4 regions of the Erwinia sp. AnSW2-5 genome follow, and region 1 is predicted to be linked to each of the others. Evidence: riboswitches for the same ligand, from Rfam matches in the RefSeq annotation. Region 1 holds a riboswitch; each other region holds the start of a gene.
What was found. Region 1 has a riboswitch for thiamine pyrophosphate ahead of thiB (thiamine ABC transporter substrate binding subunit). Riboswitches for the same ligand answer to the same signal wherever they lie in the genome.

Region 1 (7,165 bases):
GGTCAGGTGATTGCCGTCAGTGACCCGATCCCCGATCCGGCTTCGTTCAGCGACCCAGTGGAACGTGCCTCAGCAGAAAAAGCGCTGGCGTATATGGACCTGAAACCCGGTATCCGCCTGACCGAGGTGCCGGTGGATAAAGTGTTTATCGGCTCCTGCACTAACTCACGCATTGAAGATTTACGCGCAGCCGCAGCGGTGGTGAAAGGGCATAAAATTGCTCAGGGTGTTCAGGGTTACGTGGTGCCGGGTTCTGGCCCGGTCAAAGCGCAGGCCGAGGAAGAAGGCCTGGATAAGATCTTTATCGACGCCGGGTTTGAGTGGCGTTTGCCGGGCTGTTCCATGTGCCTGGCGATGAACAACGATCGCCTCAGCCCCGGAGAGCGCTGTGCATCCACCAGCAACCGTAACTTTGAAGGTCGCCAGGGGCGCGGCGGACGTACCCATCTGGTCAGCCCGGCCATGGCTGCCGCCGCAGCGGTCGCCGGTCACTTTGCTGATATCCGCGAGCTGATTTAAGGAACTGTTATGGCGAAAAAATTCACGCAACACAGCGGTATCGTGGTGCCGCTGGATGCGGCTAACGTTGATACCGATGCGATTATCCCTAAGCAGTTTTTGCAGATGGTGACGCGCACCGGTTTCGGCCGCAACCTGTTTTATGACTGGCGTTATACCGACCCGGAAGGGCAGATTTCCAACCCGGAATTCGTGCTGAACAAGCCCGAATTTAGCGGGGCCAGCATTATGCTGACACGGGAAAACTTTGGCTGCGGTTCCTCACGCGAACATGCGCCCTGGGCGCTGACCGATTACGGCATTCAGGCGATTGTCGGTTCCGGTTTTGCCGATATCTTTGCGAATAACTCATTCAATAACCAGCTGCTGTTAGTCACGCTGAGCGAGGCAGAAGTGGATGAGATGTTCCAGTTAGTGGCAGCGGAACCGGGCATGCGTTTCACCGTCGATCTGGAAAATCAGCAGGTGCGGGCCGGGGATAAAACCTACCCGTTTGAGATCGACAGCTTCCGCCGCCACTGCCTGATTAACGGGCTGGATGCGATTGGTCTGACCTTGCAGCACGATGCCGATATCACCGTGTATGAGCAAAAACAGCACGCGTTTTTACGTTGATATTGCGGGCGGACCGAAAAAGAAGGTTCGCCCCTGCATCCCCAATCACTCATGCCACCGTTTTCTCTCTTACCCGCCATGACAAGCCGAATGCCACCAGCGCCAGCGCGAATGCCACCCAGTAAACGGCGTGATGCCCGTACGTTTCCGCCAGCGCCCCCTGCACCACTCCGGCCAGGATCACACCGGTGGAGATACTGTTGGTAAACAGCGTGGTGGCCGCACCGGGCCGCGACGGCATCAAATCCTGGAACCAGATCATACCAATCCCGGCAATAATGCCGATATACACCGCATTAAACAGCTGCAATATCATCAGTGCGCTACGACTCTGGAACAGCACCAGCCCAAGATAAAACAGCGCCCCACAGGCCACCGCCAGCAGCATCATATTGCGCTTACCGAAGCGTTTCACGTAGTGCCCGGCCAGCAGCATCACCGGGATCTCCAGCCCCGCCGCCGTCCCCATCAACAGCCCGGCCAGCGTATCCGGCATCCCCAGCACACTGCTGATATACAACGGCATATCGATGATATACATCGTGTTGCAGGTCCACATCAGAACCGATCCGATAAACAACATACGCACATCACGGCTCTTCCAGCCGCTGATATCAGTGATCGGCACATCAGCTGTCGCGGCCGGTGCGCGCGGCACCGACGGCAAGGTAAACCAGACTAACGCCACGCAGACCACGAACAGCAGCGCCGCTAAAAGAAACATGGCGGTAAAACCATAGTTCAGCGCAATGGCAAAAGAGAGCGGCGGCCCAATCACCCACGCCAGCGACAGCTGGGCGCGCATCACCGAACTGAACATCACTGCTTCACGGGCAGAGCTGTCAGCATATTCGCGTGCCAGGGCAAAAATTTGCGGCATCGCCACGCTGGCGACCGCAGACAGGAAAACCCCGGCGGTGATTAACGTCAGATAGTGACGATTGAAGGCGAATAACAACGCGTTACCTATCGCCATCGCGCAGCAAAACAGGATCAGCATGCGACGATCGCCACGGCTGTCCGAACGTTTGGCCAGCAGCAGGCTGACCACAATTCCCGCCACCGCATTCACCGTATAAAACAACCCAACCCAGAAGGGACGCACTGCCACCTCACGGCTCAGAAACAGGCTAAGCGTGGGGGCCTGCAACGCACCGGCAATGCCGACCATAAAAGAAACCGCCATAAAAGCCAGATAGATCGGATGAATACGGCGGCGTTGGTGCGATTTCATGACTGATGCCTCGACTGGCTGGAATAAGAGAGAATACACACGAAGCTTAAAAGAAAACCGACGAAAAAAGCCAGCGGCTTACCGCTGGCTGGTGAAAAGCACCATACTCAGAAACAGGGCTTACGCCGCTGTAAATGATTGAACGCCATTCCGAAGAATGCCTCCCGCTCTTTCATCTGCTGCCATTATCGCCGTAATATAAGGCAGGAAAAACAGACAGCTTTTAACACAGGGTTCCTCTTTTATGTCCTCACCCCGTTTACAGCAGCAATTTATCCGGCTCTGGCAGTGTTGCGACGGCCAGCCTCAGGAAACCACGCTTAGCGATCTGGCGGTACAGCTCAGCTGTTCACGGCGACATATGCGTAACCTGCTGAATGCAATGCAGGATCAGGGCTGGCTGGAGTGGCAGGCAGAGGCAGGACGCGGTAAACGTTCCCGCCTCACCTTCCGTTACACCGGGCTGGCGTTACAGCAGCAGCGGGCAGAGGACTTACTGGAACAGGACCGCATTGACCAGCTGGTGCAGCTGGTGGGAGATAAAAACCGCGTCCGTCAGATGCTGCTCTCCCATTTAGGCCGCAGTTTCCGCCAGGGGAAACACATTCTGCGCGTGCTCTACTACCGCCCGCTGCTGAATCTGCTGCCCGGTACGCCGCTACGCCGCTCGGAGACGCACCTCGCGCGGCAAATCTTCAACGGGCTGGCACGGATAAATGAGGAAAACGGGGAAATCGAGCCGGACATTGCCCACCACTGGCAACAGATCTCCCCGCTGCACTGGCGGTTTTTTTTGCGCCCGGCCATCCACTTTCATCACGGTCGTGAGCTGGAGGTCGAGGACGTCATTGCCACGCTTGAGCGCTTAAAAGAGCAACCGCTGTTCAGCCACCTCGAACGGATTGAATGCCACACACCCTGGACGCTGGATATCCATCTCAGCCAGCCGGATAACTGGCTCCCCTGGCTGCTGGGCAGCGTCAGTGCCATGATCCTGCCGAAGGAGTGGCCGCATATGCGTAACTTTGCGCGTCAGCCGGTGGGCACCGGAGCCTACGAGGTGGAACGCAACCAACACAGTCAGCTGCGCATTGCCGCTTTTGATGACTACTTTGGCTATCGTGCGCTGATCGATGAGGTCAATATCTGGGTGCTGCCGGAGATCAGCGACGAACTGGTCTACTCCGGTGTCAAACTGCAAAGCGAAAGCACCGATGAGAAATCTGAAGAGAGTCGCCTGGAAGAGGGCTGCTATTTCCTGATGTTTGACCAGCGTTCGGCGCACGGACGTAACGAGCAGCTGCGCCGCTGGATCAGCACCATTTTCAACCCTATCGCCCTGTTGAACCACAGTGGCATTGCCTATCAGCGCTACTGGTTCCCGGCCTACGGCCTGCTGCCGCGCTGGCATCATCGCCGCGATATGGCGATTGCCGAGAAACCTGCCGGGCTGACCTCGCTGACCATCACCTGGTACAGCGATCATATTGAACACCAGGGCATCGCCAACGCGCTCGGGCCAATCCTCGCCGCGCACGGTGTTGAGTTGATCACGCAGGAAATCGATTATGAAAGCTGGTATCGCGGCGAAGCCGAAAGCGATATCTGGCTGGGCAGCGCTAACTTTACCCTGCCGCTGGAGTTCTCCCTGTTTGCCCTGCTGTATGAGATCCCGCTGATGCACCACTGCGTGCCCACCGACTGGGAAAGCGACGCACGCGCATGGCGCGAGCAGAAGCTCCCGCTGGCCGACTGGAGCAAGCAGCTGATTGAGAGCAACTTCCTGCACCCGCTGTTCCACCACTGGCTTCTGCTGCACGGACAGCGCAGTATGCGCGGGGTACGCATGAACACGCTGGGCTGGTTCGACTTTAAATCAGCCTGGTTCGCCCCACCCGAATCATGACGCTTTCGTAACAAAGACGAAACCACTAGAATGAGCCGTTCTCAACGGGGTGCGGAAACCCTGCAGTGCCGGATCTATGCCTGCGCAGCGCGTTTTCGCTGAGATAAAACCCGTCGAACCTGACCCGGATCATACCGGCGTAGGGATTTGAGAGTGTCACTGACTCAGATCCTTTGCGCATACCTTCAAGGAACGCAAAGTGTTGAAAAAATATTTACCCCTGCTGGTGCTGTTTTCCCTGCCTGCCCTCGCAGCCAAAGAGACCCTGACGGTTTACACCTACGACTCCTTCTCTGCCGAGTGGGGACCGGGGCCTGCCATCAAGAAAGCTTTTGAAGCCCAGTGCAACTGTGAACTGAAATTCGTGGCGCTGGAAGACGGCGTATCGTTGCTAAACCGGCTGCGCATGGAAGGCAAAAACAGCAAAGCGGACGTGGTGCTGGGATTAGATAACAACCTGCTGGATGCGGCAGAAAAAACCGGACTGTTCGCCGCCTCAAACACCGACACCTCCCACAGTACCGTTCCCGGCGGCTGGAAGAACACCACGTTTGTCCCTTATGACTACGGCTGGTTTGCCTTTGTTTATGACAAAACCAAACTGCAAAACCCACCGAAAAGCCTGAAAGAACTGGTAGAGAGCGACCGCCCGCTGAAAGTGATCTACGAAGATCCGCGCACCAGCACCCCAGGCCTTGGCCTGCTACTGTGGATGCAGCAGGTGTTTGGCGATAAAAGCCCGGAAGCCTGGCAGAAGCTGGCAAAGAAAACCGTAACCGTCACCAAAGGCTGGAGCGAGGCGTATGGCCTGTTCCTCAAGGGTGAAAGCGACATGGTGCTCAGCTATACGACCTCCCCCGCTTATCATCTGATTGAAGAGAAGAAAGATCAGTACGCCGCCGCCAACTTTAGCGAAGGCCACTATTTGCAGGTGGAAGTCGCCGGTCAACTGAAGGCCAGCAAGCAGCCGAAGCTGGCACAGCAGTTTATGCAGTTTGTGATGACTAAACCGTTCCAGGATACCATCGCCACCGGCAACTGGATGTACCCGGCCATCAGCACCACGCTGCCTGCGGGCTTCACTACCCTGACCGTACCCACCACCTCATTGCAATACAGCCCACAGGATGTGGCCACACAGCGCAGCAGCTGGATCAGTGCATGGCAACGCGCCGTCAGCCGCTAATTCCCGGCTGGTTAGTGCCCGGCTTGCTGGCCGCGCTGCTGTTGGTCAGCGTGGCCTCGCTGGCGTTTTTTGCCCTGTGGCAGAATGCGCCCGCGACCGACTGGCGCGGCCTTTGGCAGGATAGCTATCTGTGGCACGTGCTGCGCTTCTCCTTCTGGCAGGCACTGCTCTCTACGCTGCTCTCGGTGCTCCCGGCGATCCCGCTGGCCCGCGCCCTGTACCGCCGCCGCTTCCCTGGCCGCAGCACGCTACTGCGGTTGTGTGCCATGACGCTGGTGTTGCCGGTACTGGTGGCGGTATTTGGCATTCTCAGCGTATATGGCCGCAGCGGCTGGCTGGCGCAGCTGTGCGCCCTGCTTGGCATCGACTACACATTCTCGCCGTATGGCCTGCAAGGCATCCTGCTGGCCCACGTCTTTTTCAACCTGCCGCTGGCCACCCGCCTGCTGCTCCAGGCACTGCAACAGATCCCCGGCGAACAGCGGCAGATTGCCGCGCAGCTTGGTCTTCGTGGCTGGGCGCATTTTCGCATCGTTGAATGGCCGTGGCTGCGGCGCCAGATCCTGCCCGCCGCCGCGCTAATCTTTATGCTGTGCTTTGCCAGCTTTGCCACTGTGCTGTCGCTGGGCGGCGGTCCGCAGGCAACCACCATTGAGCTGGCTATCTTCCAGGCACTGAGTTTCGATTACGATCCCGGGCGCGCGGCCTTGCTGGCGCTGTTACAGATGCTGTGCTGTCTGGGCCTGGTGATGCTCAGCCAGCGCCTGAGTAAAGCGATCCCGGCGGGCAGCGACAGCCTCGGCGGCTGGCGCAATCCGCAGGACAGCGGCCGCGCCCTGGTGCTGGATTCGTTGCTGATCGCCGCCGTATTACTGCTGATCCTGCCACCGCTGCTGGCCGTGGTGACCGACGGGCTGAATCAGGGGTTCAGCACGGTACTGCGTCAGTCAGCACTGTGGCAGGCGATGTTAACCTCCCTGCGTATTGCGCTGGGGGCGGGGATCCTCAGCGTCGTGCTGACAATGATGCTGCTGTGGAGCAGTCGTGAGCTGCGTCTGCGGCAGCGCCCACTGTGGGGGCAAACGCTGGAAATGAGCGGCATGCTGATCCTCGCGATGCCGGGGATTGTGCTGGCGACCGGCTTTTTCCTGTTACTTAATCAGACCGTCGGGCTGCCCGAGTCAGCGGAGGGGATTGTCATCGCCACCAATGCGCTGATGGCCGTTCCCTATGCGATGAAAGTGCTGGAAAATCCGCTGCGCGATATTGCCGGGCGTTATAACCTGCTGTGCCTGTCGCTGGATATTCGCTGCTGGAACCGCCTGAGGCTGATTGAGCTGCGCGCGCTGAAACGCCCGTTAGCACAGGCGCTGGCCTTTGCCTGCGTCTTGTCGATTGGTGATTTTGGCGTGGTGGCGCTGTTCGGTAATGAAAACTTCCGCACCCTGCCTTTTTACCTTTATCAGCAGATAGGATCGTATCGCAGCAGCGACGGTGCCGTCACCGCGCTGTTACTGCTGCTGCTCTGTTTCCTGCTGTTTACCCTGATTGAAAAACTGCCGGGGCGCCATGTTAAACCTGACTAATCTGACTTATCTGTATCACCACCTGCCGATGCGCTTTACCTTCAGCGTGCAGGCGGGCGAACGCCTGGCGATCCTCGGCCCCAGCGGGGCGGGAAAAAGCACCTTACTGAGCCTGGTCG
Region 2 (7,165 bases), on a different contig from region 1:
TTTTTCGGGTCGAAGTAGAGCGGGTTCGCGGCAAAGGAGGCGCCCGCCGAATGCTCGACGCCCTGGTCTACGGGGAGGATAGAGAGGTAACCTGTCCCGGCTAAACGTCCGGTGTTGTACAGGGTTTGCATATTGCGTAAAACAGCCGGGGGACGATTATTATCGACCATCACCCGATCCACATAATCCGCCCCTGGAAGATAGAGGTTGTCCGCTGGAATAGTCATGCAGCGATGTTGCAAAAGAGAGTCAGCTTCTTTGCCCAATAACTGTACGATGTCCGTCATGATAACTCCTGTTAAAATGTGAGGGGGCCATCAGATGGCCCGCTGGTCAGTTTCTCTGACCTCAACAGGGTGGACCCAAAACCGTCATTAAGGCAAATTGCTGACTCCATTTTTCAGAACGAACCGCACTAAAAAGCGCAGATCAGCGTGGTCACCACCATTGATGAAAATGATGCACCGGGCCGTGCCCGTGGCCAACTTCCAGCGAGTCCGCCTGCTCAAGCGCCCCTTGCAACCAGTGTTTGGCCGCCTGAACCGTGGAGACCCAGTCGTCATGTCGCGGACGCAGTGCCGCCAGCGCCGCCGATAGCGAACAGCCCGTACCGTGCGTATTGCGCGTATGAATACGAGGCGCAGTAAACCGCTGCTCCCGCTGGCGGGTAAATAGCCAGTCCGGGCTTTCCGATTCGCTGAGATGCCCGCCCTTCATCAGTACCGCCTGGCAACCCAGCGCCAGCAGCGCCCTGCCCTGTTCACGCATCTCAACCTCATCGCGCGCCGGATCGCAGCCCAGCAGCGCGGCAGCTTCCGGCAGATTAGGCGTAATCAGGGAGACCTGCGGTAACAGACATTCGCGCAGGGTGGCGACCGCCTCAGCGGAGAGCAGCGGATCGCCGCTTTTTGCCAGCATCACCGTATCCAGCACCACCCAGGGCACCAGGGTGTGTTTCAGCCGTTCAGCCACCACCTCAACGATGGCGCTCTCGGCGAGCATGCCAATTTTGATGGTATCGATGCGCACATCCGACAGCACGGAATCCAGCTGCGCAGCAACGAACGCCGGTTCAATGCGATAGACCGACTGCACGCCCGTGGTATTCTGTGCCACCAGCGCGGTGATCACGCTGGTGCCATAAGCCCCCAGCGCAGAGAAGGCTTTCAGGTCGGCCTGGATCCCGGCGCCACCGCTCGGGTCCGTCCCGGCAATGGTCATGGCGTTAACCCGTTTCATACCCGCGCCTCCGGGTTCAGTTGATACAGTGCATCGAGGAACGCGGGGATAAAGCTACCCGGTCCCTGCGCTGCGGCGGCTGCGCGCTCTCCCGCCAGCGCCACCACGCGGCAAGCGCTGGCGACATGCACCAGGCGGTCACCCGGCAGCGCGGCAAACCCGGCCACCACCGCGGACAACGCACAACCGGTGCCGACCACGCGGGTCATCAGCGGGGACCCGCCGCTGACGCTGAGCGTGCGCACGCCATCGGTGACAAAATCCACGTCTCCGGTCACGGCCACCACCGCGCCCGTTTCAGCCGCCAGTACTTCGGCTGCCTGCAATGCCGCCGTTGACGCATGCTGGCTGTCAACGCCGCGCCCGCTGACCGCCTGTTTTGCCAGTGCCATAATTTCCGACGCATTGCCGCGTATCGCAGCAGGTTTCAGTAGCAGGAGTTGATGACAGAAGGTGGTACGGAAATCCAGAGCACCAACCGCCACCGGATCTAATGTCCAGCCCCGTCCGGCGGCATTAGCCGACTGAACGGCGGCCAGCATCGCCTCACTGCGGCTGCGGGTCAGCGTACCGACGTTCACCAGCAGCGCATCGGCAATGGCACTGAACTGCACGGCTTCGTCTGCATCGATCACCATCGCCGGGGAAGCCCCCAGCGCCAGCAGCACGTTGGCGGTAAAGGTCTGTACCACGTCGTTGGTCATACAGTGGATCAGGGGGGATTGCTGTTGAAACAGCGTCAGGGAATGGGCAACATCAGCGTGGCTCAGGTGTTCAGGTTGGATCATGTTTGCTCCCAACCGGCGATCAAGAAGGCGATGCCGGTCGGGCATCTGACTTCCCTACGCTGGCATTATCCAGTTCAGGTTATGCGGGTTTGTCTCAGCCGGTTCCGGTTAAGGAAGGGCACCCCGAGTCATTAATCGTTTTTTGTTCTCAGTTATGCACTGAGAGAGCGACAGAATAAGGGAGCAGCAGCGGGGTTGTAAACTCATTTGCCCACCCTAGCCCTGCTCCGACACTAACAGCGCCAGGGTATCCGGCTCCAGCGCTTTGAAGATATGTTCGCGATCGGCGGGATAACAGATGTAATCGCCAGGTTCCAGCGTTTCAGGGGACTCTTTCGGTCCCACCAGCGCCCGCCCCTGGGTGACAATAATATGCTCCACAGATCCAGCAAGATGCGGCTGCGACAGGCGCTCAGTACCCGGCTCGGCCATTAACAGATAGATATCACGGCGTGCGCCCGGCGGGCAGCTGGCCAGCAGGATCGCCTGATAGTCCGCTTCTCCGGCTGAGACCTTCATCCCTTCCCCGCGCCGTATCACCTGGGTCTGATTACCTGCCGGTTCGAGCAATTTCGCAAACGGAATATTTAAGGCCACGCACAGCGCCCATAACGTTTCCAGGCTGGGGTTGCCGTTGCCCGCTTCCAGCTGCGAAAGCGTTGATTTGGCGATATTTGCTCGTCTGGCGACTTCAGCCAGCGAAAGCCCGGCCAGCGTGCGTTCCCGAATCAAACTGTGTGCAATTATCGCAATGGGCTGTGTCATCTCTCACCTGGTCGTTCGTTAAAACGAACGAAACGTTCGTGTTGACCCAAGTTTACTCTGCGTTCATTATAATGGCAATTTTGTTCGCCATGGTAAAACGCTTATGATTGCCCGTCATTTTCCATCGCTCAGTGCGGATACGCGCAAAGCCATTTATCTGATCTGCCTGGCGGTTGGCGTGGTCGGCATCTCTTATGGCTCTCTGGCAACCGCCTATGGCTTCCCGCTGTGGGTGCCGCTGTTCTCCAGCCTGTTTGTGCTGGCGGGGGCTTCCGAGTTTATGTTTATTGCCATCATCGCTGGCGGCGGAAATCCACTGGCGGCTGCCGTGGCCGGGCTGCTGGTTAACGCGCGGCACTTTCCTTTTGGCATTGCGGTGCGCGATCTGGTCGGCTCGCGCCTGTCTTCGCTGCTCGGGTGCCATATTATGAATGACGAAAGTGTGGTGTTTGGTCTGTCACAATCCAGCGCGCAGCAGCGCAAAGCCGCCTTCTGGCTGTGTGGCCTCGGCGTGGCCTTTGTCTGGCCGATGGGGGCGCTGCTGGGCAGCGTGATGGGGAAGTTTCTGCCCAATACGCAGGCCATCGGGCTTGATGCGGTGTTTCCCGCCATCATCCTGACGCTGGTGCTTCCGGCACTGAAATCGCGCATCACATTGACGCGCGCCTCCTGCGGTGCCGCGCTGTCGCTGCTGACGGTTCCCTTTACACCTGTTGGGTTACCCGTGCTGTTCTCCCTGGCAGGCCTGCTGGCGAGGAGGAAATAATGCCAGACACCACACTGATTATCGGCGGTATTGTGATGCTGGCCGCAGGCACCTGGCTGATGCGATTTGCCGGGGCCACGCTGGGTAACCGTATGGCGCTGTCTGAAAATGCGCGCAAGCTCTTGTCCGATGCGGCCACCACGCTGCTGTTTGCGGTGGCGCTGGGAAACACCTTTTACGAAGGTGTCCAGTTTGCGGGCATCGCACGGGTGGCCGGTGTGGCTGTGGCGCTACTGCTCGCCTGGCGTCAAACCCCGCTGATCCTGGTGATCCTCGCTGCGGCACTGGTGACCGCCCTGTTGCGCTTAGCCGGGATCCCCTGACGCATAACTGTACGTTATTTTATTCATCAAAGATGACGTGTTTGCGATAAACTCGGCGCCGTTGCCACCCGGCGTTTATGTTGCAGGCGTTTCCCCATGAAAAAAGTTTCCCCCATGAATATCCGTCTTTTTACCGAAGCGGATCGACCATTCTTACGCACGCTGTTTCTTGCCTCGCGCAAAGCCAACTGGACCTGGCTGGATGACAGTCAATGGCAGTTAGAGGATTTCGACCGGGTGACGCGGGGCGAGCGCGTGCTGGTGGCGGAAGAAGACGGCCACCGCATCGGATTTGCCGCTGTCCTGGATAACGATAATTTCCTGCACAGCCTGTTTATCGACCCGGACTGGCAGGGCAGCGGCGCAGGCAGTGCATTATTGCAGGCGGTGCAAAACAGCTTTACCTCCACCGGCGCACTCAAATGTCTGGCGGAAAACCTGCAGGCGCAGCTGTTTTATAAAAAGCACGGCTGGCGTGTGGTGGCCGAAGGCGAAAGCGACCAGGGCGAATATCTGCTGATGCACTACGTGCTGTAACGGCAAATACCGCACTCGTCGGCGCCGCGATTGAGCTGACCGGTTCAGCCGGGCTGATCCCACAGGTTTACAGCGCCTGGCTGGCGATTATGGGCTGTACGTTGCTGCGTCTGATTTCACTAAAATACACAATCGGCTTGCCGTCGATTAAACACAACGGATTATAATGGTGTTTTAGCACTGAAAATGGCCGTAGCAGATGACAAGCAGACCCCCTCATGAGCAGGCAGGCGTAAGTGTACGTGCATACGATATGCTGCAATATCTGATGCGTATCGCGCGCGGTGACCGTTCGTTTACCATTCAGGACACCCTGCTTAACCATCGTTGCAATGTCACACCGGACAATGATTTCACGTTGATTACTCAGCTTTTCGACGGCGGGAAAATTGATTTTGATTATTCGATGGTGGATGGATTTCAGCAGCGGCACGTCAGGCTGGTGTAGCGGTTCAAGACGGACCGACCGGAAAAAAGGTCGGTCCCTACGCAGAATGGCGTATTAAGCGGGGTTATAACGCGCGGAAAGCAATATCTTCCGGGATAACCTCACCCTGCCAGTAAAGTTGCGCCGCAACCTGTGTGGCCAGCTGGCGGTACAATGCCGTGAACTCGCTGTCAGGACGACGCACAACGGTGGGTTCACCATTATCCAGGTCTTCGCGCAGGCTGATATGCAGCGGAAGCTGGCTCAGCAGACGCGTGTGATACTGTTCCGCCAGCTTTTCGGCACCGCCAGTACCAAAGATCGCCTCATGGTGCCCGCACTGGCTGCAAATGTGCATACTCATGTTTTCCACCACGCCCAGCACCGGAACATTCACCTTTTCAAACATCACAATGCCTTTGCGTGCATCGATCAGCGCAATATCCTGCGGCGTCGTCACCACCACGGCGCCGGTCACCGGCACGTTCTGCGCCAGAGTCAGCTGGATATCCCCGGTGCCCGGCGGCATGTCCAGCACCAGATAGTCCAGTTCCGGCCATAATGTTTCGTTGAGCAACTGCATCAGCGCCTTGCTGGCCATCGGCCCGCGCCACACCATCGCGTTATCCTCAGTCACCAGATAACCAATCGAGTTGGTGGCCAGGCCGTGAGCCATAATCGGCGCCATATGCGTGCCGTCCGGTGAGGTTGGCCGCTGATCTTCAACGCCCAGCATATCCGGGATCGACGGTCCGTATATATCCGCATCCAGCAGACCCACTTTCGCCCCTTCCGCTGCCAGCGCCAGTGCCAGATTGACCGCCGTGGTCGATTTGCCGACGCCCCCTTTACCGGAACTGATGGCAATAATGTTTTTTACGCCGTTGACGCCAGGACGATTTTTTACCCGTTGTAGCGTCGCCACATTCAGCGTTAAACGCCATGAAATCGCGACCGCACCCGTCAGACGCAGCAGATCGGCACTGACCGTCGCTTTCAGGCTCTCAAACGGTCCCTGCCAGACAAACGGCATACTCAGTTCAATATGCAGGGTGTTATCCAGCAGCGCACAGTGGCGCAGCGCCTTCAGCACGGTGAGATTATGGTGCAACGTGGGGTGTTCAAACGTGGCCAGCACGCCCATGACAATCGCGCGTAGCGCTTCGGGGGAATGATGCCCCTGGGATGGTGAAGTCATCTGTATTCCTTGATATTGCGGGTTGTTCTGCCTGCATTTATGTCATTGAGCATATCAGATCTGGCCCGAACTGACGTAACCGGCCGGAAAAAACCGCAGGGAGTTGAACCCCTTGTTTACGCAGGGTCAGGCAATCGGTTACCATCTAAACCCCTTTTTCAACAGGTATGAGCTAAGTCTTAATATGACTCAAGTCGCGAAAAAAATTTTGGTAACGTGCGCACTGCCGTACGCAAATGGTTCCATTCATCTCGGCCACATGCTCGAGCATATCCAGGCAGATATTTGGGTCCGTTACCAGCGAATGCGCGGCAACCAGGTTTACTTCATCTGTGCCGATGACGCACATGGCACGCCAATCATGCTGAAAGCGCAGCAGATGGGCATCGCGCCGGAGCAGATGATTGCCGATATGAGTCAGGAACATCAGACCGACTTTGCCGGATTTGATATCAGCTACGACAACTACCACTCGACGCACAGCGATGAGAACCGTGAGCTGTCTTCACTGATCTATACCCGACTGAAAGAGAACGGTTTTATTAAGAACCGCACGATTTCTCAGCTTTACGATCCGGAAAAAGGCATGTTCCTGCCCGATCGTTTTGTCAAAGGCACCTGCCCGAAATGTAAAGCACCGGATCAGTATGGCGACAACTGCGAAGTCTGTTCCGCCACCTACAGCCCGACTGAACTGATCGATCCGAAGTCCGTGGTCTCCGGCGCCACGCCTGTTATGCGTGATTCTGAGCACTTCTTCTTCGATCTGCCGGAATTCAGCGCCATGTTGCAGGCCTGGACCCGTTCCGGTGCGTTGCAGGAGCAGGTGGCGAATAAAATGCAGGAGTGGTTTGACTCCGGCTTGCAGCAGTGGGATATCTCCCGCGATGCGCCCTACTTCGGCTTCGAAATCCCGGATGCGCCGGGCAAATACTTCTACGTCTGGCTGGATGCGCCTATCGGCTACATGGGTTCATTCAAAAACCTGTGCGACAAGCGCGGCGACATCGACTTCGATGCGTTCTGGCAGAAAGATTCGGACGCCGATCTCTACCACTTCATCGGTAAAGATATCGTCTACTTCCACAGCCTCTTCTGGCCTGCAATGCTGGAAGGCAGCAA
Region 3 (7,165 bases), on a different contig from region 1:
CCACGCTGCCCACCCCGGTAGCCAGTACCTGGGGAACGCGCTCCAGGCTGATCCCACCGATGGCCACAGTAGAAATTCCCTTCAGTCGCTGTATGTGGCGCGTTAACTCTTCCAGTCCCTGCGGATCGGAGGGCATCGCTTTTGTCTGGGTAGGAAACACGTGGCCCAGGGCAATATACGAAGGGTGTTCGGCCAGGGCACGATCCAGCTCGGCATCGTCATGGGTTGAAAGACCCAGCCGCAGCCCGGCAGCATGAATCGCATCCAGATCGGCAACATCCAGATCTTCCTGACCCAGATGGACGCCGTAAGCCTGATGTTTTACCGCCAGACGCCAGTAGTCATTGATAAACAGGCGCGCCTGATAGCGCTTACCCAGGGCAATCGCATCAACAATTTGCTGCTCAACTTCATGTTCAGCGCAGTCTTTAATGCGCAGCTGCAGTGTCCGTACGCCCGCATCAAGCAGGCGTTCAATCCACTCCACCGTATCGACCACCGGATAAAGACCCAATCTGGCTTCGGTTGGGGGGAACGCTCCACGACTCATACTTTTTCCTCTGATTTCAGGGTATCGGCGCGATGATACAGCTCACCGCCACGGTGACGAAACTCGTCAGACATTTGTGCCATACCGATTTCAATCGGCCGGGCTTCGGCTTCCTGACGTGCGGCGTATTCCCGAACTTCCTGGGTAATCTTCATTGAACAGAATTTTGGTCCACACATCGAGCAGAAGTGTGCCACTTTACCGGATTCCTGCGGCAGGGTTTCATCGTGATAAGCCCGGGCAGTGTGCGGATCGAGGGCGAGATTAAACTGATCTTCCCAGCGGAATTCGAAACGTGCTTTCGACATGGCGTTATCACGAATCTGCGCTCCGGGATGGCCTTTCGCCAGGTCGGCGGCATGGGCGGCGATTTTATAGGTAATCAGCCCCTGTTTGACATCCTCTTTGTTCGGCAGGCCGAGGTGCTCTTTGGGCGTCACGTAACACAACATCGCGCAGCCAAACCAGCCGATCATGGCGGCACCAATACCGGAAGTAAAATGGTCATAACCCGGGGCAATATCTGTCGTCAGTGGTCCCAGCGTATAAAACGGAGCTTCGTGACAGTGCTCAAGCTGTTCCGTCATATTGACGCGAATCATCTGCATTGGCACATGCCCAGGGCCTTCAATCATCACCTGGACGTCATATTCCCAGGCGATTTTGGTCAGTTCACCCAGCGTGCGCAGTTCTGCGAACTGCGCTTCATCGTTGGCATCCTGAATGGAACCCGGGCGCAGGCCATCGCCCAGCGACAGCGACACATCGTAGGCGGCGCAGATCTCACAGATATCGCGGAAATGCTGATAGAGGAAACTCTCTTTATGGTGAGACAGGCACCATTTCGCCATGATTGACCCGCCGCGCGAAACGATGCCGGTCAGGCGTTTGGCCGTCATCGGCACGTAGCGCAGCAGCACACCGGCATGAATAGTAAAGTAATCAACGCCCTGTTCAGCCTGTTCCAGCAGTGTGTCGCGGAAAATTTCCCAGTTAAGATTTTCTGCCACACCGTTCACTTTTTCCAGTGCCTGGTAGATAGGCACTGTACCAATCGGCACCGGACTGTTGCGCAGGATCCACTCGCGGGTTTCGTGAATATAACGCCCGGTGGAAAGATCCATCACCGTATCGGCTCCCCAGCGCGCTGACCACACCAGTTTTTCCACCTCTTCTTCGATGGAGGAGCTGACCGCTGAATTGCCGATATTGGCGTTAATTTTCACCAGGAAGTTACGACCGATAATCATCGGCTCCGATTCCGGGTGATTAATATTGGCCGGGATAATGGCGCGGCCTGCGGCCACTTCCTGGCGAACGAACTCGGCAGTGATATTGTCAGGCAGATGTGCGCCAAAGCTATGACCCGGATGCTGTTGCAGTAACACGTCACCGCGAATTCGCTCCCGCCCCATATTTTCGCGCAGGGCAATGTATTCCATTTCCGGGGTAATCACTCCCAGCCTGGCATAGTGCATCTGAGTGACACAGCGGCCTTCCAGCGCCCGACGTGGGCGTGGCACATTGTCAAAACGCAGATGATCCAATCCTTCATCCGCCAGGCGCAGCTGGGTGTAGGCAGAGCTGAGATCGGTAATCTGTTCGGTATCACCACGTTGGATGATCCAGTTGCTGCGCAGCGGGTTCAGCCCTTTGTGAACATCAATCGTCGCCGCCGGATCGCCGTAAGGGCCGGCGGTATCGTAGACGGGTATCGGCTCATTCGCTTCCAGCAGTGGCTCGTCTTGGCTGCCGCCTACCGTAGTGGGGCTGAGTTGGATTTCACGCATGGGTACGCGGATATCCGGCTGCGAGCCGGTCAGGTAAATGCGTTTTGAATTGGGAAAGGCGGTGCCCTGCAGGGAGTCGATAAACTGCTGTGCTTCTGCACGCTGTTCGCGACGAGTAGTTTTTTTTCCAACGAAAGGTTTTTCAACGGTAGACATAGCAAGTTCCTGATAATAAAACGGAAGTTTGCTTGCCTGGAGGCGGGAGTAATGAGAACGATGTGAAAAAACACGGTATCACACCGTAATAGCTGATTTACTCTTGTTCCCTTCGCAGGTACTAACCTGATCAGGTTCCGCGGATCCCGAATTAACGGTCTCAGCCCTTGTGGGCACTCCGACAAGATGGCGATTGGCTGACTGGCAACAAGGCCAGTATTTCAATCCTGTAAAGGGCAAGGTACGCCTCGTCCTAACCCCTCAAGCATAAAGGGGCTTTTTGGAAACTACAAGAAGTTCACATTCTGATAACGGATCAGGCAGGACGAGCAAGCGAACACGCGTTAGCAGTGCTCTGATTATCATGGTTTTTTTCTAAAGCCAGCTTGATGAATTTATCCTCCAACGTAAATCGAGCCTCCAGTGCTTCACCGACCTGTGATAATACCCGCTGAAATTCCACACAGTTATTATCATCAATGGCTGTTTCCAGATGCGAATCATAAATCTGCATTATCTGATCGGTATTGGCTTTTAAAGAGGGGTAGATTAACGAGGCCTTCGCCAGTTGATCTGTGCCTTCCAGCTCCTTGATAAAGCGTTCGTAGACGGTGAAATGGCCAGTGGAAAGGTAGTCCACCAGATGCTGGCAGAACGTATCCAGCGCGTTTTCATCGAGCGTCGTCAGCGTTTCCTTGTTAGGCTTAATGCCAGCCATTTGGTAATAGGTAACCAGCAACTGCTTGCGTGAGCGCAGGCAGAAGTCTACCAGCTCACTGCATCCGCCGACGCGCGCGGTGAGGACTTCTAACTGGTTAAGCATGTTCAACTCCGTGAATGTTATATTTTAACGTCTGACCTCAATCCAGTCTTTAAGCTGAGGATGATGAGAAAAATGATGGAACAGGAAATTTTAAGCGTAGACGCTGGCTGGTGGGTTGTCAGCCAGGAACATAAAATTTGGTTACCAAAAGGTGAGCTGCCGCATGGTGATGCAGGCTCATTGGGTCTGACAGGGCGATCAGGGGCGCCGATTGGGGAGTGGCAGGGCGAAAAGGTGTGGCTGATCCGCGGTACGTTTCCCCAGGAAATGGGATCGTTACGCCAGCTGCTCGATCAAGAGACGGGCCTGTTCCAGCTTGCCGGGCGTGGTATTCAGTTATCAGAATTCTATCGTTCACACCGCTGGTGTGGCTACTGTGGCCATGAAATGCACCACAGCAAAACAGAGTGGGCATGTCTGTGCGGGCATTGTCGGCAGCGTTACTATCCGCAAATTGCACCTTGCATCATCGTTGCGATCCGCCGGGGCGAAGAGATCCTGCTGGCACAGCATACGCGGCATCGTAACGGGATTTTCACGGTATTGGCTGGCTTTGTCGAGGTGGGGGAAACCCTTGAGCAAACGGTGGCACGTGAGGTGATGGAAGAAAGCAGCATTAGTGTGAAAAATTTGCGCTATGTCTCTTCTCAGCCGTGGCCATTCCCCCAGTCACTGATGATGGCGTTTATGGCCGACTATGCGGGTGGCGAGATCAACATTGACCCTAAAGAACTGCTGTCCGCTGGTTGGTATCGTTATGATGCGTTGCCACAGTTACCGCCGGCAGGAACGGTGGCGCGTCGGCTAATTGAAGACACCGTTGCGATATGTCGCGCAGAAGCTGAATAATACATTTTTGGATATTTTTTTCTAATAAGTGTTTTTTAGCGATATATTCTCCTGGTTCATTGCGCTGTGAATCAGGAGTGCTATAAATTCCTATGAATATTACAAACAATATAAATAAACACGACTTTATATCTTCGTGGGATTAAAATACCATGGCGTGCAATAAACGAGGCCGCTTATCAGATTGAAAGTGGTTCGATTAAAATTATTAAAAAAGAGTGATATTTTCACCCGTTCATCTTACGGGTGTTCTTTTCTGTTGGCGTTTATTTAATTTGGTGCTGCTTTCCAGAAATGGTTTCTGGATAAAGGTGACTCGATCACGTCTTCAGCTTAATGATGACGTCAGCGTTTGAGTCTTCTGCATGATGTTCCGTACGTTGTGAGTGAATACAATGTCTGAGACGAAAAAACACTGTTATCTGTGGGGGATCTGGTTTTGCTGGGGCATGAGTATACTTGCCTTTGTACTATCAATCAGAACGACTTTATTCATCTCTCTGGGTGTTATGGCATGCCTGATTATGCTGCTAGCCATCCCCTTTCTATACAAAACAAGGACGGTTAAAAAAATGTTTAATTTCAATCGCAATGCAGAGCCTAAATCCAGTGATAAATTATCCTCACCGGTCAAGCTGGAACAAAATGTTCCGCCACTTCCCCCTTCGTATGATGACACTAATACGAAAGAAACACTCATCTCTATTGGTACAGTATTACGGGGTGAAATAACCAATGAAAACAATATTTCAATCAATGGCGTTGTCGAAGGCGATCTGACCAGCCAGAAAATAGCGCAGATTGGTAAGGAAGGTCAGGTCATAGGGACAGTAAGGTCCGTTAAGCTGGTGGTCAATGGCCTGCTGAAAGGAAGCTGTTATGCCAAAACAGTCATTATTATGTCGCGTGGCAGAATTGAAGGTGAGGTGTTCGCCACCGAGTTCTCCATTGAGAAAGGTGGCGTATTTATAGGAAACTCTCATCAGATTGAGGAGTCGCAGCTGGTGGCGGAGAAGAAAGAGAAAAAACGGATGGGCACGATGGGCGACAATTCACCTTCGCTTGTCGCTGTTGAAAATATGCGGGGAAAAGTCGATAGTTCACCAGAAAAAAATGTGCTGGTTGGCAATTAAAATAAGCTAAAACCGTTGTTATTTCGCTGAATTCTCTCTTTCCCCGGTCTTTGCTCACGGGATATTCGGGGAAGGACGAGCTTAGTTAGCTCAATTTTTCGAGTGGTCAATCATCGTCAATTCCAATAAATGTTACACTAGCAGCCTGTATGGTGAGAGAGTCCCGTGATGAGTGAACTGAAGAACGATCGATATCTGCGCGCATTGCTGCGCCAGCCAGTGGATGTTACCCCGGTATGGATGATGCGTCAGGCCGGGCGTTATCTGCCGGAGTACAAAGCAACTCGTGCTGTCGCCGGTGACTTTATGTCGCTGTGCAAAAATGCGGAACTGGCCTGTGAAGTTACGCTGCAACCGCTGCGGCGCTATGCGCTGGATGCGGCGATCCTGTTCTCCGATATCCTGACCATTCCCGATGCGATGGGGCTGGGGCTGTATTTTGAAGCAGGTGAAGGTCCACGTTTTTCATCCCCTGTCACCTGCCGTGCGGACGTTGAAAAATTGCCTGTTCCTGACCCGGAGCAGGAACTGGGTTATGTGATGAATGCGGTACGTACCATCCGCAAAAACCTCAACGGTGACGTGCCGCTGATCGGTTTTTCTGGCAGCCCGTGGACGCTGGCAACCTATATGGTGGAAGGCGGCAGCAGCAAAGCATTTACCAAACTGAAAAAGATGATGTACGCAGAGCCGCAAACGCTGCATCTGATGCTGGATAAGCTGGCCGACAGTGTCACGCTGTATCTTAATGCGCAGATCCGCGCGGGTGCTCAGTCGGTGATGATTTTTGACACCTGGGGCGGCGTATTGACCGGACGCGACTATCTGGAGTTCTCGCTTCACTACATGCACAAGATTGTTGATGGTCTGCTGCATGAAAATGAGGGGCGTCGGGTACCGGTTACCCTGTTCACTAAAGGTGGCGGGCAATGGCTGGAAGCGATGGCCGCGACAGGCTGCGATGCGTTGGGTCTTGACTGGACAACGGATATTGCCGACGCACGTCGCCGTGTCGGTCACAAAGTTGCGTTGCAGGGCAATATGGACCCATCGATGCTGTATGCCGCTCCAGAGCGTATTGAGCAGGAAGTGGCGGGCATCCTTGAGGGCTTCGGTCAGGGGGAGGGACATGTCTTTAACCTCGGTCACGGTATTCATCAGGATGTACCACCAGAAAATGCGGGCGTGTTCGTCGAAGCAGTGCATAAGCTCTCGCGTCCTTACCACCTCGGATAACGCGCGGTGGCCTTAATGTCAGTCGGAGGAGATAGGGATATTGCGGTATTACGGGACCAGCAGCGCCAGCGCGCAGCGGAAGTGATATGTCAGGATGACTTCGATGTCATGCCTCCCCGCCTGATTGGTGGCGCAGATGTGGGCTTTGAACAGGGCGGTACGGTGACCCGCGCCGCCCTGGTGGTGCTGGAATATCCTTCACTGCAGCTTATTGAGCATCAGGTGGCGCGTGTTGCCACAACCATGCCCTATATTCCCGGTTTCCTGTCATTTCGTGAAACACCGGCTCTGCAAGCCGCGTGGCAACTACTGTCCAATCATCCCGACCTGTTATTCGTTGACGGTCACGGAGTGGCCCATCCTCGTCGTCTTGGCGTCGCCAGCCACTTTGGCCTGCTGGTGGACGTCCCGACCATTGGCGTGGCGAAAAAACGGCTGTGTGGGAAATTTGAAGCCCCGGCAGCAGAGCCGGGCAGTTGTCAGCCGCTGACGGATAAAGATGAACTGCTGGGCTTTGTGTTGCGCAGCAAGGCTCGTTGTAATCCTCTTTTTATCTCTCCTGGACACCGCGTAAGCCATGCAACTGCACTTGAATGGGTACAGCGTTGTTTGCAGGGCTATCGTCTGC
Region 4 (7,165 bases), on a different contig from region 1:
CGGCCACGGAGAGCAGTGCAATGGCAACGTCGGCAATACGTCTGTTCTGATCCATCGCCATTTTGCGCAGGGTCTGCCAGGCCTGCTCTTCGTTATAGTCGTGATGACGCATCAGCAGCACCTTGGCCTGGTCAATCTGTTTACGCTCATTCAGCGTGGCGCGCATCGCTGCCAGCTCGGTGTCCTGGGCCTGTAACCTCTCGGACTGGGCCTGTACCAGCTCCAGTACTGAACGCCCCAGCTGCGGTGTCAGTCCCCCGGTGTCCAGCTGCTGTGCCTCTTGCTGCAACCCGTCGCGGCCTGCCACATAGACGCTGTACGCTGGCTGATTATCCAGCCCGCTGAACGCCTGATGGATATCCTCTTCCTGCTCTTCGCGGCGGGTTTCAGCGCGACGAATGCTGTCGTGACAGCAGCGGGTCAGATGATGGGCAAGGCCATCTTCAATGACTTTCAGACTGTCGATACGACGGGTCATCAGCTGATACCAGCGCAGGGCCATCTCTGTCCCCCCGGCTTCCGGCGTGGTGCGCGTGCAGGCAATGCGCCGCAGCCGCTCGACATCACTGTCACAGATGGCGATGCTGCGCCAGCGTTGCAGGTTTTCCACATCGGCAAACTGGCTGAAACTGGCAAAGCAGCGCTCCTGTGCGCCGATCAGCGCCACCATTCTCTCGTTCTGCTCCGCGCTGAATTCACCCGCAGCGTAACCGGCAGATCCGGTGGCTCTCTCCTGCCCGGCCAGCTCCTTCCCCTGCATAAAACTGAACATCGCAATCAGGGCGCGGGAAATATCAGGATCGGAGGCGGTGTCGATCATTTCAAAAGCGAGGTTCAACTGCTGCCGGATAATATGATTGAACTGTGCCATCGCCTGGGCGTGACTGAGTGTGAACTGACTGACGGCATCCCGCAGCGCCGGAAGTTCGCTCAGCGCGTAGATCGCCGCGGCAATCCGGCTGAATAACCGGCTGCTGCCCTGTGATGTGTTCTCCGGGGAAGGGATCGCGGGCAGTTTCGTCATCATGCTGGCGATGATCTGGCTGACCTGGCGTGCTCGCTGGGGAAGTTCGTCGCCAAACATCCTTCCCTGAGAACAGATCCAGATATTGCTGGCACCGCGTTCGCGCTGCAGCTCATGGATAAGCTGGCTGATGATAGCGGTCAGGTGGCCGGTGTGGAGCAGATTACGCAGATTAGCAATTTCACACTGTCGCGATGCTGTCAGGTACATAAGCGGTGAAGGAGCGGTGGCACGCATTGGAAGCTCTCCAGTGATGAAATTGGATAAGCATAATAAGCATAATGTGTGCCATGTATGAAATGTGTTGCCGCATCAGCGGGCGATCAGATGACTATTTCTTTCCCTGCCAGTTGCCCCAGGGATTGTCCGACGGGGTTTCCGGCACGTCATCCAGTGAGGCAATGTACAACTCTTCGACTTCTTTGCGAGCCCACGGGGTGCGGCGCAGGAATTTCAGGCTGGATTTAATGCTCGGATCGCTTTTGAAGCAGTTGATATTGACGCGCTTCGCCAGCTCTTCCCAGCCATAACGCGCGTGCAGAGCAGTTAACAGGGCTTCCAGCGTCAGGCCATGCAAAGGATCTTTTGGGATGTGAGAGGTCATCGTGGTGTCCGGCGAGTCTGAGAAATTGCGCACACGATACTGAGCGTCAGCCACAGATGCAATAATTAACCGGGTACCTGCCGTCCCTGGCAGGGTGTTATCCGTTGAACCAGGCGGGAACCGGGTCGCGCCATCTGGCCCAACTCTGCGGACCGGCGGCCATCTCACTGTCCGTCAGCAGGGCATTATTCAGCTGCTGGCGCAGCCCGGCTTCATCCATCTCCATGCCGATAAACACCAGCTCCTGTCGGGCATCTCCGATACCTTCCTGCCAGTGGTGCATAATTTCCAGCAGGGACTCCTCATCCTGCGGCCAGCGTTCGCGCGGCACGCTGACCCACCAGCTGCCCGCCATTCCCTGGCGTGCCACGCCCCCTGCCTGCGACCAGTTGCCGGCATAGCCAGGCCGTGATGCCAGCCAGAAATAGCCTTTCGAACGCACGACGCCGGGCAATGCCCCGGAAAATAATGCCCAGAAACGCTCGGGGTGAAACGGGCGGCGGGCGCGCCAGACAAAGTTGCTGATACCGTACTCTTCGGTTTCCGGGACATGCGTACCGCGCAGCTCCTGCATCCAGCCCGGAGCCTGTGCCGCCTCGTCAAAGTCAAACAGGCCGGTACTCAGCACCCGGTCCAGCGGGACTTCACCAAAGCGGGCAGACTCAATACGTGCGCGCGGGTTGAGGTTGCGCAGGATGGCAAACAACCGTGTGCGCTGATCGTGGTCGATAAGATCGATTTTGTTCAGTATCAGCACGTCGCAGAATTCAATCTGCTCGATCAGCAGATCGACCACCGAGCGTTCATCGCCCTCACCCAGCGACTCACCGCGTGAACGGATGCTGTCGCGGGATTCATAGTCGCGCAGGAAATTGTAGCCATCGACAACGGTGACCATGGTATCCAGGCGCGCCACGGCAGACAGGCTTTCCCCGGTTTCATCTTCGAACGTAAAGGTTTCCGCGACCGGCAGCGGCTCTGAAATGCCGGTCGATTCGATCACCAACTGGTCGAAGCGCCCTTCGCGTGCCAGACGGTTCACTTCCAGCAGCAGATCTTCGCGCAGCGTGCAGCAGATGCAGCCGTTGCTCATCTCCACCAGTTTCTCGTCGGTGCGCGACAGTTCAGCACCGCCGTCGCGCACCAGCGCCGCATCAATATTCACTTCCGACATATCGTTGACGATCACCGCCACGCGGCGTCCTTCGCGGTTATTCAGGATATGGTTAAGCAGCGTCGTTTTCCCTGCCCCGAGAAAACCCGACAAAACGGTCACGGGCAGGCGGGTATCGTTCCCGGGTAAAGCGTATTTTTCTGACATGATGACATCCTCTCAGGCATTGACAGCGTGTTTCCGGCGGGCAGTCACAGTGCTGCCCGCACAAACAATATTGTTATGTTATAACATAACAATTAAGGCTGTCATCCCTTACCTTCGCAGGGTGTCTTTTATTTTTTTAGCGGTTTGCCACCATCATCGCCAGCTGAGTCATGCCGCGCTGTTGCAGGTTCCTCGCTGCTTTTGCCGCGCGGATCCCGCTGGCACACACCAGCACGATGCGGCAGTTTACAGGCGGCTGCCAGTCGTTGATCGCTTCAGGCAGCACCCGGTGAGCGTTAATCGCCACACTCTCGGGGGCCTCCTCCCGGCTGCGCAGTTCAACAATACAGTCTTCGCTGTTCAGCATAGCGCGATCGATAAACGGTACCACGGGCTGATCGGGTTCATCGGCTCCGTCAAAGCGGAACGGGCGGAAATGCCAGGTGGTGAAATCGCAGTTGATCAGACAACCCAGCGGCGAAGGCGTTAATCCGAGCAGAATACTGAGTGCCATCTGCGCCTGCATGGCACCCAGCGCGGCCACCGCCGGGCCCATCACGCCTGCGGTATTACAGTTCGCCGCGCTGCCCGGCAGCTGCGGAAACACTGCACGATAGCTCGGGGCGGTGCCGCAGAAGCCACCAACGTAGCCCCTGCGCCCGAGGACCGAGGCGCTGACCAGCGGGATCTGGCGCGGCAGACAGGCGTCGGAAAGCAGATAAGTGACGGCAAAATTATCAGCGGCATCGATCGCCAGATCGATGTCGTCCAGTGCTTCGTCCATCATGCTGGCACTCAGCGCCTGCGGTCGTGCATCGACGACACAATCCGGGTTACGTGCATTAAGGGCCAGCTGCGCGCAATCGACTTTGTGCTCCCCGCAGTCCTGCATACGGTACAGCGTCTGGCGGTGCAGGTTGTGCTCTTCCACCCGGTCGCCGTCATATATTCTGATGTAGCCTACCCCGGCCCCGGCCAGCAGCGGCAGCAGGGTGGCACCCAACCCGCCCGCGCCGATCACCAGCACGCGGGCCTTCAGCAGGGCAGATTGCCCTGCCTCGCCGATTTCCGGCAGCATGGATTGTCGTTGATAGCGGTCCATCCGTTATGGCTCCTGTGTGTGAAACTGCGCCATGCCAAAAATCGGCGTGGAGGCGCTGGCCATATCGCGGCGTTCGACCAGGCCTGCATGACAGGCGTCGTGACCGGCGCGGATAGCGGCAGCAAACGCCCCGGCCATACGGACCGGATCCTGCGCTTTGGCCACGGCTGTATTCAGCAGAATGCCGTCAAACCCCATCTCCATTGCCTGTGCGGCCTGGCTGGGCGCGCCGATCCCGGCATCGATAATCAGCGGAATGTCTTTAAACCAGGCGCGCATTGAACGCAGCCCTTCGATATTGCGCAGCCCCTGGCCGGAACCAATCGGTGCGCCCCAGGGCATCAGCAGTTCACAGCCTGCTTCGATCAGCTTCTCGCCGAGGATCAGGTCTTCCGTGGTGTAGGGAAACACCTGGAATCCCTCCGCGCAGAGAATGCGGGCCGCTTCCACCAGGGCAAAGGGATCGGGTTGCAGCGTATCCGCGTGACCAATCACCTCCAGCTTTATCCAGCGGGTGTTAAACACTTCACGCGCCATATGCGCCGTGGTCACGGCTTCTTTAACGCTGTGGCAGCCTGCGGTATTGGGCAGGACCCGCCTGTTCAGCCCCGTCAGCAGGTCACGGAAGGCGGCGCCCTGCCGCCCTTCACGGCGCAGGCTGACGGTGATGATTTCGCTGCCCGAGGCCTCAATGGCCTGTTGCAGGATCGCCGGAGAGGGATACCCTGCGGTGCCGAGCAGAAAACGTGACTGCGGAATAAAATCGTAAAACATACGTTATCCTCCCTGCATCGGTGATAACACCTCAAGCTCACAGCCTGCGGTCAGTGGCTGTGTTTCATAGCGTGAGCGCGGCACGAATTCGCCGTTAAGGGCGCTGGCCACGCAGCCTGCATCCATCTGCTGTTCATGCAGCAGCTCCGCCAGCGTGCGGGCGGTGGTGTCGATCGGGAGGCCGTTAAGCTGGATTTTCATATCAGGTTTTCCTGCTGCAGTTGCAGCATCAGTTTTTCTGCCATGACGGGGGCAAGAAGAAAGCCGTGGCGATACATGCCATTAAGGGACCAGACGCCGTTCTGGTAGCGAATGGCGGGGAGATTATTGTGATAAGCCGGGCGTAGCCCGGTGCCGCTTTCCAGTATTCGCGCCTCGGCCAGCGCCGGGTGGATAGCCCAGGCGGCACTCAACAGTTCCATCATCGCGCGTGCGCTGATCGGGCTGTTGTCGTCGCTTTCCACCATTGTCGCGCCCAGCATCAAGCGCCCTCCGGCGCGGGGCACCAGATAGCAGGGGAAACGGGGATGCAGCAGACGGATGGGGCGGGAGAACGGCACCTCTTCGCAGTGCAGGATCAGCATCTCACCGCGTACGGCACGCAGTTCAGGCAGATCAGGGGCCGCGTGGATCCCCCGACAGTCAATGACCGTTCCGCCGGGTTGGCCCGAGTGGAAAGGAACACCGCTGCGTTGCAGAGTCATACGCAGCTGGTGCAATGCACTGCGCGGGTCAAGGTGTGCCTCACCGGGAAAGAACAGCCCGCGGGCAAAGCGGCCTTCCAGCGCCGGTTCGAGTGTTGCCGGTTCCACCCACTGATGCGCCCGCGTCATACGCGCAAAGCGGCTGAGTTCGGGAGTATCGCGTGCGGGGGCCACCACCAGGGTACCGTGATGTTCCACTCCCTGGATGCGCGCCGACCACCAGGGTGCGGAACGCTGACCCAGCTCGACCACCTCTTCGGGGGCACTTTCACCTTCGCACCAGGGGGCGAGCATGCCGCCAGCCCAGTGCGATGCCGCACCGTGCTGTTCTGAGGTGATCACTTCAACGGATTGACCCCGTTCAGCGAGTAATGTGGCGACACACAGCCCGGCGACGCCATCACCGATCACCGACCAGCGGCTCATGATGTACCGTTTTCGAAAAGGAAAAAGGGGAATACAGATCGTGTCACGTTAGCCTCTCAATAGATGCGGAGACCCGTGATACAGAGTAAGGAAAAGACGGGGACGATCAGCAGCCAGCCCACGTGGCAGGTACCCTGGCGGCGCGACAGTTGCGCCATCGGGTACGAGTCTTCCTCCGCCAGTATCAACTGGGTCAGGTTCTAAGGGTCGCTAAGCCGCGAAAAATCGCTCATTAGCCTCTCAGTCTCTTCTGGCGAGACTCCCCTGACAGGAACTAGTTGTATTTTACCTGGTGACAATCGTCAAGCGACATGAGGTTTTCGTGCGGAAAAAACCGGGAAAAATGAGACGGTGAAGTTTTTTTTAATTGAATGCTCAATCAATAAAAACTATCATTCCTGTTCTTGTTTACACAAAATTTACTTTCAGGAGGTGATTAGGATCAAAAACACTAACGATTAATCAATATATTACACCTGATAATCACCCTGATGGTTCTCCCAGTGTAATTAGCGGATATACGGCGGATGTTACCCAGTATGCGCTAATGCGCGCTTTGCAGAGCGGACTTCAGGCTATTTTCTTGAGCATTTTTTGCGGAGACATTATGCCGACGACTGAAATACCAGGAAAGCCTCAAAAAGATCGTATTAATCCCGTGGTTTTCTATACCTCAGCAGCACTTATCCTGCTGTTTTCCCTCACGACTATCCTGTTCACGGATTTTTCCGATCGCTGGATCAATCGCACCCTTGACTGGGTATCCAACACCTTCGGCTGGTACTACCTGCTGGCGGCCACACTCTATATCGTGTTCGTCATTTTCATCGCCTGCTCACGCTTTGGCTCCATCAAGCTCGGGCCAGAACAGTCGAAACCTGAATTCAGCCTGATGAGCTGGGCGGCCATGCTGTTCGCCGCCGGCATCGGTATCGATCTGATGTTCTTCTCGGTGGCGGAGCCGGTGACCCAGTATATGATGCCGCCGGAGGGCCAGGGCCAGACGATGGAAGCGGCGCGCCAGGCGATGGTCTGGACATTGTTCCACTACGGCCTGACCGGCTGGTCGATGTATGCCCTGATGGGCATCGCCCTCGGTTACTTCAGTTACCGTTATGGCTTGCCGCTCACCATCCGCTCGGCGCTCTACCCTATTTTTGGTAAACGCATCAACGGACCGATTGGTCATACCGTCGATATCGCCGCCGTA

Region 2: linked by a shared signal. The riboswitch ahead of thiM (hydroxyethylthiazole kinase) and the one ahead of thiB (thiamine ABC transporter substrate binding subunit) in region 1 are both predicted to bind thiamine pyrophosphate.
Region 3: linked by a shared signal. The riboswitch ahead of thiC (phosphomethylpyrimidine synthase ThiC) and the one ahead of thiB (thiamine ABC transporter substrate binding subunit) in region 1 are both predicted to bind thiamine pyrophosphate.
Region 4: linked by a shared signal. The riboswitch ahead of ACFL9S_RS16325 (FAD-dependent oxidoreductase) and the one ahead of thiB (thiamine ABC transporter substrate binding subunit) in region 1 are both predicted to bind thiamine pyrophosphate.

The regions. Positions count from the first base shown of each region.
Region 1 is NZ_JBJGXA010000037.1:23,056-30,220, reverse strand. Features, by position in the region: gene leuC (3-isopropylmalate dehydratase large subunit) at 1-519, shown strand, start outside; gene leuD (3-isopropylmalate dehydratase small subunit) at 529-1,134, shown strand; gene ACFL9S_RS21050 (MFS transporter) at 1,184-2,368, opposite strand; gene sgrR (HTH-type transcriptional regulator SgrR) at 2,613-4,274, shown strand; TPP riboswitch at 4,310-4,438, shown strand; gene thiB (thiamine ABC transporter substrate binding subunit) at 4,474-5,460, shown strand; gene thiP (thiamine/thiamine pyrophosphate ABC transporter permease ThiP) at 5,436-7,046, shown strand; gene thiQ (thiamine ABC transporter ATP-binding protein ThiQ) at 7,030-7,165, shown strand, end outside.
Region 2 is NZ_JBJGXA010000011.1:251,750-258,914, reverse strand. Features, by position in the region: gene fbaB (class I fructose-bisphosphate aldolase) at 1-287, opposite strand, end outside; gene thiD (bifunctional hydroxymethylpyrimidine kinase/phosphomethylpyrimidine kinase) at 439-1,239, opposite strand; gene thiM (hydroxyethylthiazole kinase) at 1,236-2,027, opposite strand; TPP riboswitch at 2,062-2,163, opposite strand; gene ACFL9S_RS10525 (helix-turn-helix domain-containing protein) at 2,244-2,792, opposite strand; gene ACFL9S_RS10520 (AzlC family ABC transporter permease) at 2,896-3,558, shown strand; gene ACFL9S_RS10515 (AzlD domain-containing protein) at 3,558-3,881, shown strand; gene ACFL9S_RS10510 (GNAT family N-acetyltransferase) at 3,996-4,418, shown strand; gene ACFL9S_RS10505 (hypothetical protein) at 4,618-4,866, shown strand; gene apbC (iron-sulfur cluster carrier protein ApbC) at 4,931-6,043, opposite strand; gene metG (methionine--tRNA ligase) at 6,177-7,165, shown strand, end outside.
Region 3 is NZ_JBJGXA010000006.1:5,341-12,505, reverse strand. Features, by position in the region: gene thiE (thiamine phosphate synthase) at 1-550, opposite strand, end outside; gene thiC (phosphomethylpyrimidine synthase ThiC) at 547-2,496, opposite strand; TPP riboswitch at 2,587-2,687, opposite strand; gene rsd (sigma D regulator) at 2,813-3,319, opposite strand; gene nudC (NAD(+) diphosphatase) at 3,395-4,168, shown strand; gene ACFL9S_RS06805 (polymer-forming cytoskeletal protein) at 4,564-5,301, shown strand; gene hemE (uroporphyrinogen decarboxylase) at 5,470-6,537, shown strand; gene nfi (deoxyribonuclease V) at 6,553-7,165, shown strand, end outside.
Region 4 is NZ_JBJGXA010000024.1:49,007-56,171, forward strand. Features, by position in the region: gene ACFL9S_RS16295 (nitrate- and nitrite sensing domain-containing protein) at 1-1,261, opposite strand, end outside; gene ACFL9S_RS16300 (VF530 family DNA-binding protein) at 1,356-1,628, opposite strand; gene zigA (zinc metallochaperone GTPase ZigA) at 1,726-2,949, opposite strand; gene ACFL9S_RS16310 (ThiF family adenylyltransferase) at 3,086-4,051, opposite strand; gene ACFL9S_RS16315 (thiazole synthase) at 4,055-4,825, opposite strand; gene thiS (sulfur carrier protein ThiS) at 4,829-5,026, opposite strand; gene ACFL9S_RS16325 (FAD-dependent oxidoreductase) at 5,023-5,955, opposite strand; TPP riboswitch at 6,109-6,231, opposite strand; gene ACFL9S_RS16330 (choline transporter) at 6,563-7,165, shown strand, end outside.